3 regions of the Roseiconus lacunae genome follow, and region 2 is predicted to be linked to each of the others. Evidence: riboswitches for the same ligand, from Rfam matches in the RefSeq annotation. Region 2 holds a riboswitch; each other region holds the start of a gene.
The links. A riboswitch is a leader RNA that binds a small molecule or an ion and turns the genes downstream of it on or off. The one in region 2 is predicted to bind cyclic di-GMP.

Region 1: linked by a shared signal. The riboswitch ahead of FYC48_RS00775 (response regulator transcription factor) and the one ahead of FYC48_RS21745 (hypothetical protein) in region 2 are both predicted to bind cyclic di-GMP.
Region 3: linked by a shared signal. The riboswitch ahead of FYC48_RS06135 (Flp family type IVb pilin) and the one ahead of FYC48_RS21745 (hypothetical protein) in region 2 are both predicted to bind cyclic di-GMP.

The regions. Positions count from the first base shown of each region.
Region 1 is NZ_VSZO01000001.1:227,732-230,936, reverse strand. Features, by position in the region: gene FYC48_RS00785 (chemotaxis protein CheW) at 1-481, opposite strand, end outside; gene FYC48_RS00780 (hypothetical protein) at 579-791, opposite strand; gene FYC48_RS00775 (response regulator transcription factor) at 877-1,341, opposite strand; cyclic di-GMP riboswitch class I at 1,378-1,460, opposite strand; gene FYC48_RS00770 (aminotransferase class I/II-fold pyridoxal phosphate-dependent enzyme) at 1,673-2,821, opposite strand; gene FYC48_RS00765 (dockerin type I domain-containing protein) at 2,963-3,205, opposite strand, start outside.
Region 2 is NZ_VSZO01000022.1:130,782-133,986, forward strand. Features, by position in the region: gene FYC48_RS21740 (pilus assembly protein TadG-related protein) at 1-657, opposite strand, end outside; gene FYC48_RS21745 (hypothetical protein) at 705-1,373, opposite strand; cyclic di-GMP riboswitch class I at 1,430-1,518, opposite strand; gene FYC48_RS21750 (endonuclease/exonuclease/phosphatase family protein) at 1,787-2,890, opposite strand; gene FYC48_RS21755 (DUF4112 domain-containing protein) at 3,010-3,205, shown strand, end outside.
Region 3 is NZ_VSZO01000001.1:1,631,586-1,634,790, forward strand. Features, by position in the region: gene FYC48_RS06125 (SGNH/GDSL hydrolase family protein) at 1-176, opposite strand, end outside; gene FYC48_RS06130 (Flp family type IVb pilin) at 659-838, shown strand; cyclic di-GMP riboswitch class I at 1,223-1,301, shown strand; gene FYC48_RS06135 (Flp family type IVb pilin) at 1,445-1,624, shown strand; gene FYC48_RS06140 (A24 family peptidase) at 1,945-2,502, shown strand; gene cpaB (Flp pilus assembly protein CpaB) at 2,780-3,205, shown strand, end outside.

The DNA of each region.
Region 1 (3,205 bases), on a different contig from region 2:
AACTTGCCCACTGTGACTCAAGCGTCTGTTGGGCGATACGCTGCAAACCATGGACGTCAAGGACGCTGATTACCTTGCCTTGGTATGTAGCCGTTCCGAGCATGAAGTTGGTGGTTTCGTCACTACGCTGAGTGGCGTCGATGTGGGTTTCGATTCCGTCGATCGCAATCACCTTATCTATCGCGATTGACCAATCGCCGAGTTGGTTTTCGATCACGATCAATTGACCGATGGTCGTTTTGCGTCGGGCTTGATTACCGACGATCGGTTCAAGATCGATCACCGGAAGAAACTCGCTGCGAAGATTTCCGATCCCTGATAAAGACGGGTGACTCAGAGGCACACGCGCGATCGTTGGCATGATCGTGACTTCGCGGACCGTGGTCGCAGGAATTGCAAAGATGGCATCCCCACAGCAAAACACGCAGTGCTTGTCGCTGAGGTTTTCGATCCGGGATCGTTGAGGGATTACGCTATCCATCGTCTTATTGGGGTGTTGTGTAATGGTGCTCTGACCACCGCGAAAGTTTCGTCCGTATTGCACTCAGGCGATTCAACGCCTGCTCACGATCACACCGTCACCGTTGTCCGGAGTGATTGTGCAACGCTTGTAACGCTTCAAACGCATCGGTTGCCTCCGTCGTCGTTTGCGGACCACATTGTTCGGCGAGGTCGTTCAGCCGACGAGTGATCTGTGTCGCAAACTGATCGAGTTCAAGCTCCCAAGCGTCGAGGGTTTCGACGGTCAGTTCGAAGTCATCAGGGGCGTTGGCGGCGGTAGGGTGATTCATGAAGAGGCCGTTAACGAGCGACGAGCGTGGTGATCGATTTATCCCAGTTGCTGCGATCGCTCGCAGTTACGTACTGTTGGATGATCTATTGAGCGGTGACCTTACGATCGATCAGCATCGCGACGGTCTCGAGCAACAACTCGGGTTCGGTCGGCTTGGACAGAAAAGCTCCCAGTTCTTCGCCGAGCACGGTCAGGTGCGGAGCGTCAGAACAGGTCAAAAAGATCACCGGGGTATTACTGTCCCAGTTGGAATTGGAGAACAATTCGTGACAAACTCCATACCCATCGAGTTCGGGCATGTTGATGTCGAGAACGACCAAATCTGGCTGTTCAGCGAGTGCGCACGTGACAGCTTGGCGGCCGTCTTCTGCCAATAGGACGCGGTACCCGGCTTCACGCAAGGTGCGATCGATCAGGCGGAGCACCGTGAGACTGTCATCAGCAACGAGGACCGAGCGTTCTCGCGCGGGTGCATGGCGTAGCCGGCCGAGAGTATCGGCGGACGATTGCGTTACGGTCATTCGATAGACTCCGGTATCGACAGGCATCGCAAAGATGCGTCAATACAGTGCGTGGGGTGTTCGTTCGGTAGTGCGGCCATCTCTCTTTGCGGAGAGATCCGTCACTTTGCGTGCACGACCTCGCGGTCGGCTTGCCTTTGTCGCGAGCACCCGGACACCGCCGGATGACTCACTCAAGGCCACCGCATCCACGCTTACACTGCGCAGGAGGTGGCACTCTGCGTGAAGGGTTGGTCACGGTGACAGAGAGTCAAGCGAAACTAGAGAAAGTCAGAAACAATTGGCCGCCCTTGCGGCCGTCACTTTTGACGAAGAGATTCCCGACTTTTGCCTAGGAAATGGATTGCGTTTGTCCGATCTAATTCGCGGCCCCCCCCAGACCTGCTATTAAACGTTCAAACATCGAATCTTCGAGAGCAGCGGAGAGTGAAATCCGTAATCGAGACGTCCCCGGAGGTACCGTCGGTGGGCGGATCGCGGGGACGAACAACCCCAGCTGTCTTAACTGAGCCGCCTTTGCCAAGGCATCACCGTCACCGCCGATGACCCAAGGCACGATCGGTATTCCAGCCTCGATGGTTTCGGTTTGCAGGCCAAGCGTTTGCCTTAGTCGCGCAGCAAATTTTGCAACTCGGTCACGGCGCTCGACCAATCGCTTCGGGTTTTGGAAAAACCGAGAAGCCGATTCGACTGCTAACGGCGACAACGCGGTACTAAAAATCAATGGCCGGCAATGATTAATGAGATAATCAACGATCACTTGCGGCCCGACAACAAAGCCGCCCTGACTGCCGATCGCCTTGCTAAGCGTTCCGATCCGAATCGGCACGCGTCCCTTCAAACCGAATGCTTCGCAAGCCCCCGATAAATGCTGGCCCAGAACTCCCGTACCATGGGCTTCGTCAACGATCAACGTTGCGTCGTAGCGATCGGCAATGTTGACAAGATCCGGCAATGGCGCAACATGCCCATCCATGCTGAATACCGATTCGGTGACGATCCATACCCGGCGATAATGCGATCGTTTCTGCCGCAGCAGTTCGGCAACGAAGGTGACGTCTCGATGGGGATAGACAACACATTCGCTTCGGCTTAGTCGGCATCCATCGATTAGCGATGCGTGATTTAACCGATCACTGAGAATAAGATCATCTGACTTGCAAAGCGTCGCGACGGTTCCACTACAGGCGGCAAATCCGCTCGGAAACAATGCCGCACTTTCGGTTTGCTCGAACTCAGCCAATCGTTCAGCGAGCGCCCCGTGCTGTGCCGACCATCCACAAACGAGGGCACTCGCGCCGGCGCCGCCAACGCTTGTCTTGGCGTTGAAGGGTTCGGCCGCAAGTCCAAGGTAGTCATTGGTGCCGAAGTTTACCAATACTGTTCCGTCGGCATCAATTAGTTCGGTCCCTTTCGATTGTCGCGGAACGAGTCGTCGAATACGCGACTGTTCCTTCAATGAAACAAGTGACGATTCGAAATCTTGCCAATCTTGGTCACGGGACATAGAAGGATCAGTCGAGCGAGTGCAATGTTTCAATCAAAAATGCGGTGTGAACGTCGGCCGACAGAAGTGAGTCCTTGAGATTGCACCCAACCCGAGCGATCGCGATCCGGCGAACCCTAAGATCATATGTGAATCATTGCGTTAGAACAGTCGACCAAGGACTGCAAATACTTGATCAACCGTCACTTCATCGGCGAGTCGCCTCGGAAGATTCCCCGTGGCCGCTTCGGTCCTCATGACGGACTCAGGTTCCGCGTTCGCTTGACGTGCGCCGATTGCATTGAGTACTCGAAGCGCATCTCGTGGTGTGAGTTGCCCATCACCGTTGGTGTCCACGTAATAAGGCGATTGATCCGGCAAATCGATCGTTGATTGTCGGGCGAT
Region 2 (3,205 bases):
AAGCTTGTCTTCAGTCTGCTTGGCGATCACTTTTTCCCATGTCTCGAGGTCTAAAGCGATGGGCAAGATATTCAGTGTTTCGCCGGATTTTTTCGGACGATAGAAGCCACCGATCTTTTTGAACAATGCCGCAGTGGAGCGAGCTTCAAGCGACTGCTTGTGTCGCCCAGTGACGGCACCAAAGAAAAGTGAGATACCAGAACCGTCTGCCTCTCGTTGCCGAACGTGAACACGAACCGCGTTGTAGTCTGGATTCGATGTATCCAGAAGCCCCGTTTCCATGTCGTAGTAGCCCATTTCGATATCGGTCTGCTCGTTCACAGTAGGGACATTGGAAGCCACCGTGTTCTTGGCGGCGAATAGAGATGCCATTTCCGAAACGCTTGACTGGGCTGCTGAAGGCGTTTGACCTTCGACTGCGGCATCAAACAGTTCCCACGCTCCCGACATTGCTGCTGAATCAGCGGTGCGTTTGATCTCGGAACGTGACACACTGATGCGACCGAAATCGACGGCGACCGCACTCATGATCAGCAGACCAGCGAGTAAGAAAACGCCGAAGACGGCGGCCGCCCCTTTTCGTTGATGGGGTAGTCGGGTCGAGTAACGAAGGCTTTTACAGGCCGCGATTGCGGCAAGATTGGATGTATATCTCACGGTTCTATTGGGGGTTGTTTGGCAGAGTTGATCGCTAAAGACGCAAGTTATTGATGAGCGAACTCATTGACTTGAATCACTTGCTGGCTTCCATCGGTACGGATCAACCGAACCGTCTTAAGCCGAATGGATGCGACCCTGTTCGAACCGAAGCCGATATCAACCGCTGCCAAACTTTGCGCCGGTGAGTAATTTGCGAGATTGACCAGACCTTCGTCATTCATCTCTACCAAGTATTCGGGTCCACCAAACACACCCCACTGATAACCATAGCCATCCTTGACGGCGAACATTAGCTGGTTGTTGAACACAGCCATCGCACTGGTCCAACGCAATCGATCGTTGTCCCAAGAAAGCGTTTCGCTGATGCGGCTGCGTTCCTCGTCTCGAGGATGGTCTCCTGAAAACGCACCCACGCGGAAACCGCCGCTGGAGTAGCCCTCTTCGGCGGCGTAGTTCATCTGAAGCTGAAAGTACAGATCATCGCGTCCAGAGTCGGGATACATAAAGAATGCGATCTGTGGGGAGTTAATCGCAACTTCAGGCTGATTGATCACCAACTCCCAATCTTCTTCGACGAGGAAGATTTTTGGTTCGGCGGCTACCACCGCGGTGTTGGCAAAGACGACGAGGACGATACTTCCATACAGAAACGGGTACAGGAACACTCGACTGAGTGCGCACCGCGGATCGTCCCATGTGTTGACTGTTGACATGGTGGTTCCCTACTGGCTGAACGATAGAAAAGATTGCCAAGCCAACATTGATCCCTTTCGGTGGTCTGGCGATCCGGCGAAGTTGACAACAACCGGACCCATGACTTTGCGTCCCACGCTTACACGTGGTTTGCCGTTTCGAGGGTGAAATGGGAACCAAACGACTGACCTGGTATTTGGAAACCTATGACAAATCCGGTCAATGCATGGCCAAACGACACTGATTTTCCCCAAGAAGAGGTGATCACTACGCCGGTCGTACCGGTTGTGACACCCAATTTTTGCAAAGCACTGCTTTCACCCCCCTGGCGTTCTGGACAACACAAAAGAATATGCAAGTGCGCGGCGACAACGTGCCAAACTGTTGACTATTTTCTACCGCTGACAGAACTGGCTAGCGATCGTATCTTTGATCACTCCAACTCGCGGGTTCGGCTGCTGGCGACGGACGCGGGGGCATCGATGACCGGGGCTGGCGATTCAAATCGAGAAAACTCAGCCCATAGCGGAAGGTGATCGCTGATCGAATCGGCCTGCTCGAGTGTCAGATTCAGGTCCTCGATGAAGCTGACCACGCCTTTGCGGCCGGCATATTCCGCGGTGACAATGCGATCGATCAGGATATGGTCGTTTGTTTTCTTGCGGCTGACATTCGTTTTGATGTCGCCCGCTAAACTGACCATGCCGTTGATCTGCGAGAGCTGCCCCAATTGGTCCGGACCGGCATTCAGATCACCGAGCAAGATAAAGTCGTCTTCCATGCGCAGCCTAAACTCGAAATCTCGGACGCGTTGGAAAACGCTCGCGAGCACGTTGATTTCACTGTCTTGGTCTTCCGGGTCGACTTCATCGGGATCGGTATGCACGTTGATCGCGGTGAAGCGAAACGGTGTTTGATTGCTCTCCGGCGGAACTACCGTTTGAAACGAAGCCACCATCGGTTCGCGATACATCCGCTCGCCGCTATCGAGAACGACGTAAGCACTCCCGGGAATCAATCGAATTCGAGAGTAGTTGTAAACGAAGGCATAGCACTCACGGCGTGCCTCGTTGCCGATCGGATCACTGATCGTCGCCGCGAACGTTCCACCGGATTCGTTTAATAGGTTGACGAGCTTCTGGAGGGCGGCACCGTCGTCTCCCCGGATTTCCTGAATGGCGACCAGGTCAAACCTGCTAACAATCTGTGCGATTGTTCCCATGACATCAACGCCATGATCGTTTACACGGGTATCCGCTTTTTTGTCGCCAAAGTTTTCAATGTTGAACGTGGCGATCAGAATTTTGTCTTCGGGCAGCCCACCAAGCTGATCGAGTGAAACCGTTTCGCCGCGGAAGGTCGCGTCTTCATCGCCACCGATCAATTCGTCGAGCGATGAAAAACTCCAACCACCCGTGAGGACCAAGTAGACCGCATAAAGAAAACCCGCCGTGGTCGCGCCGGGACCAAACCAGCGCAACAGTGGTAGGCTGCTTTTAAATGAGCTCTTCTTACGACGTTTCGAAAACAGTCCCACCCCGGCCTCCTTGCCGACTCCTGTGAAGGTTTTGACGAAAAAGCCAACGGTATCGCCCTATCGACGCGTCTTCCGTGCCGCTATAGAAAAGATGGAATCTTCACGGCAAGACCAATCCAATGTCAGAACTAGAAAAAATTCAGCGACGTGTCGCTCGCGTCCGGCGAATCGCCACGTGGCTGGACAGCCGATACGCAATCCCGGGCACGAAAATTCGCTTCGGCCTAGACAGCTTGGTCGGTCTGATCCCCGGTGCCGGTGACGTGGCAACAGCAGCGGTCAGCTTGTGGCTGATTGTCGAAGCGGCGCGTTTGG
Region 3 (3,205 bases), on a different contig from region 2:
TTCCGAGCATCAACGTGATAACCGATCGAAATAGAGTCACCGATCAGCAGTACGTTCGGCAGGTTGGGATCGGCATCGGGATCCGTAAATGCGGGGTTCTGAGGGCGTTGTGCGGCCGCAGTGAAGCTGACGGCCACGACGAGGCAGGCGACGGAAGTCATTCGCAGGAGGGACATTGGCACTGGAAGGCTAGTAGGGAAACGAAATTGAACCAGACCCCGCACATCGTAATCCCGTGGCGCATCGTCGTGTGCGAGATCGCGATCGCCATGCCGATTCGAAATGCGTGAGGCGGAAGAGAATGGTCAAAACCCGGACTGATGTGTCGGGGCGAACATTCGTGAGCAAAGCTCCCCTCTGACGAGGCGGTTAACGGACAGCCCACAACTTAGGTTGCCATTAATTTGGGGGAAGATTTGTGCGGGCAACTGTCATCCGATTGATCGGAACGGAGCACTGTTAGCCGCACAACCGCGCCAATCGTCGTATCGCAACCGGTTCGACAGATCACTCTCGTCGATCAGCGGACTTTACCGGCGTCCGCTGCGAATCTGACATAGTTTCGATAGTGAGGACGCTACTGAACGGCACGCGTCACCGGACACGAGTCATCGGGTGCGTTCCTCACTACGATTTGAATTAAACCTGGAGTTTGAAAATGAAAAAGTTCGCCAATAGCGTTGTTGAGTTTCTGAAAGAAGAAGATGGCCCCACCGCAGTTGAATACGCTGTGATGTTGGCTTTGATCGTCGTTGTCTGCTTGGCCGCAGTCGGAACGATCGGTACCGAGTCGAACAAAAAGTTCGAAGAAGTCGGTGCTGCCATCGCTGCTAACTAACTTAGCGGCGCAGCTCACTGCCGAGAATTTGATTCTCGTATCGACCCCGATGTCAGTTTTGGCGTCGGGGTTTTTTCATGGGCTTGTGGCACCGCGAAGAAATCCGCGAAGCGTCGCATTGATCACTGTCTTAAGCAAAGGTTTTTGGAACCAATGGCGGGGAACAATTGCATACGTTTGTGCTCCCGCCAGAGGATGGTCGAGGCATCTTATTCGTCACATCTGGATTAACGGCAACGTCCCCGTGATCGGTTGACTTTGTTCTTTCCCTTTTTTTTGACGAAGGCGGTTCGTGACATAGGTTTCTATCGAGAGCGGAACATGATGTTCGCTTCTGGGAGCCGGGCCATCGAAGGTCCAGATGGTGACCGGACAGCCGAAATCCCCTGATAAAGGCAAACCGTTCCGAAAGGGCGGGGCGCAAAGCTACGGGTCCTCCACGCAGGATCGCCGGGCTGCCGAGGGAACGATCGCGAGATCGCCGAGGCATGATGGAGACGTGGCTGCTTCTTTTTCGGGACCTTATTCGCGTTGAATTGGCCCATTAAGTCAACGTCGAAAGCCGAACCTGAGAAGCATTCGGCTTTCAACTGAGGAGTTTGAATAATGAAGAAGTTCGCACATAGCATCGTTGAGTTCTTGAAGGAAGAAGATGGCCCGACCGCAGTTGAATACGCTGTGATGTTGGCCTTGATCGTCGTCGTCTGCTTGGCCGCAGTCGGAACGATCGGTACCGAATCGAACAAGAAGTTCGAAGAAGTCGGAGCGGCCATCGCTGCTAACTGATCAAGTTTTTGGCGACCTTGTGGTATGCCAATGACTGTTTGAGAGACTCTCGGCGTTTGATCGGTGAAACGCGAAATCATTTCACCGGTCACGTCGAGTTCTTTTTGCGCTAAAGAACAAACATGAACTATCCACTGCTTCCCGCTGACGCCACCGAACACGTTTGGCAGCTTTCATGCTGTTTCATCACGTTGTTGTTCGCCATGTTCAGCTGGGTCTTGGGACCGCGTTGAAGTTGAACTGACACTGCCCTTCGCCCGCTCGAAGCACTCTTACAACCTACTAACCATCAAAATTTGTTCGCTACGGGGAGTCTATTCATGGAAACGCTAATCCAAGGAATCACGGAAAACTGGACCGTCTGGTTCGTCACCGTTGTGTTGATCGTTGCCGCGGTGATCGACGGCAAGATCTTAAAGGTTCCAAACTGGCTGACCTTTCCTTTTATTGTTTGCGGCTGGATCAACTGCACTTTCGAAGGCGGCCTTAGCGGGCTCGGCTACAGCTTGCTGGCAACATTTGTCGGAATGATGTTGCTGCTAGTTCTTCGCAACGTCGGTGGGATGGGCGGTGGTGACGTGAAACTGCTGATGGGCGTCGGTGCCTGGTTGGGCACCGTGGTCACGCTCTATGCATTTGCGGCAACCGCAATCGTCGGTGGCATCATGGCCGTCTTGATGGTCTGGAAAAGCGGCGAGTGGACAAAGCATTACGCTCAAGGCATGCAAATTTTGGAAGAATGGAAAACAATTCGTAAGCCTTCAGAACTCTCGAAGATCGCCCGTGAGCGAAAGCCGACCATGTATCTTCTCCCATACGGAATTCCCATGGCAATCGGCTCAATTCTCTATTTTGCCTACGCCGGAATGTTGGTCTGAACGCAAGATCAGACATTGGCATTCGGATACCAAAGAAACGGCTCTTTCTGGGGGGCGCGGTTGGCCTTTCGGTGCCAGTGATGGCAAGGCTTGTCGATTACGGCAAGCCTGTCAGACAGGTGGCTTTGAACCGTTAAGCCAATCCTGACTCTGTAGTCTGCGTGGTTGTAGGCAACCGCTTCCGATGTCCGAACGAAAAGAGCGGGTCGGAAGCTCCCTGCTAGCGACGTCCTCCACACCCAATACGCCTTTTCCTGGTCCTGTACCAGCCCGAGCCATGCGAAACAAATCACTTTTCCTGTTACTTGCCGGCATCTGCGGCACCATCGCGGCCGTTGGGGTCGGGCAATGGATGCAGGCGCAAAACGGCGGCACTCAGATTCAGATGGTGGAAATCCTGGTGACAACCCAGGCCATCAATGCCGAAGAACAAATCACCGCCGATAAACTCAGCCTCGAACAATGGCCTGCCGATCGCGTTCCGATCGGCTCTTCGGCAGATTTAACGCAGTTCGAAGGGCGGTTTGCAAAGGTTCCGCTCTACGAAGGCGAGCCGATGCTTGACGTCAAATTGATGAACGAAGTAGAGGACAAAGTTGTACCTCAAGGGTATTCCGTCGTTTCACTTGAGGCCGGTCGTGACGGAACAGTCAACTTAGTCAGCCCCGGTGACCGAGTAGATATCCGTGGGTTCTTCACAAAG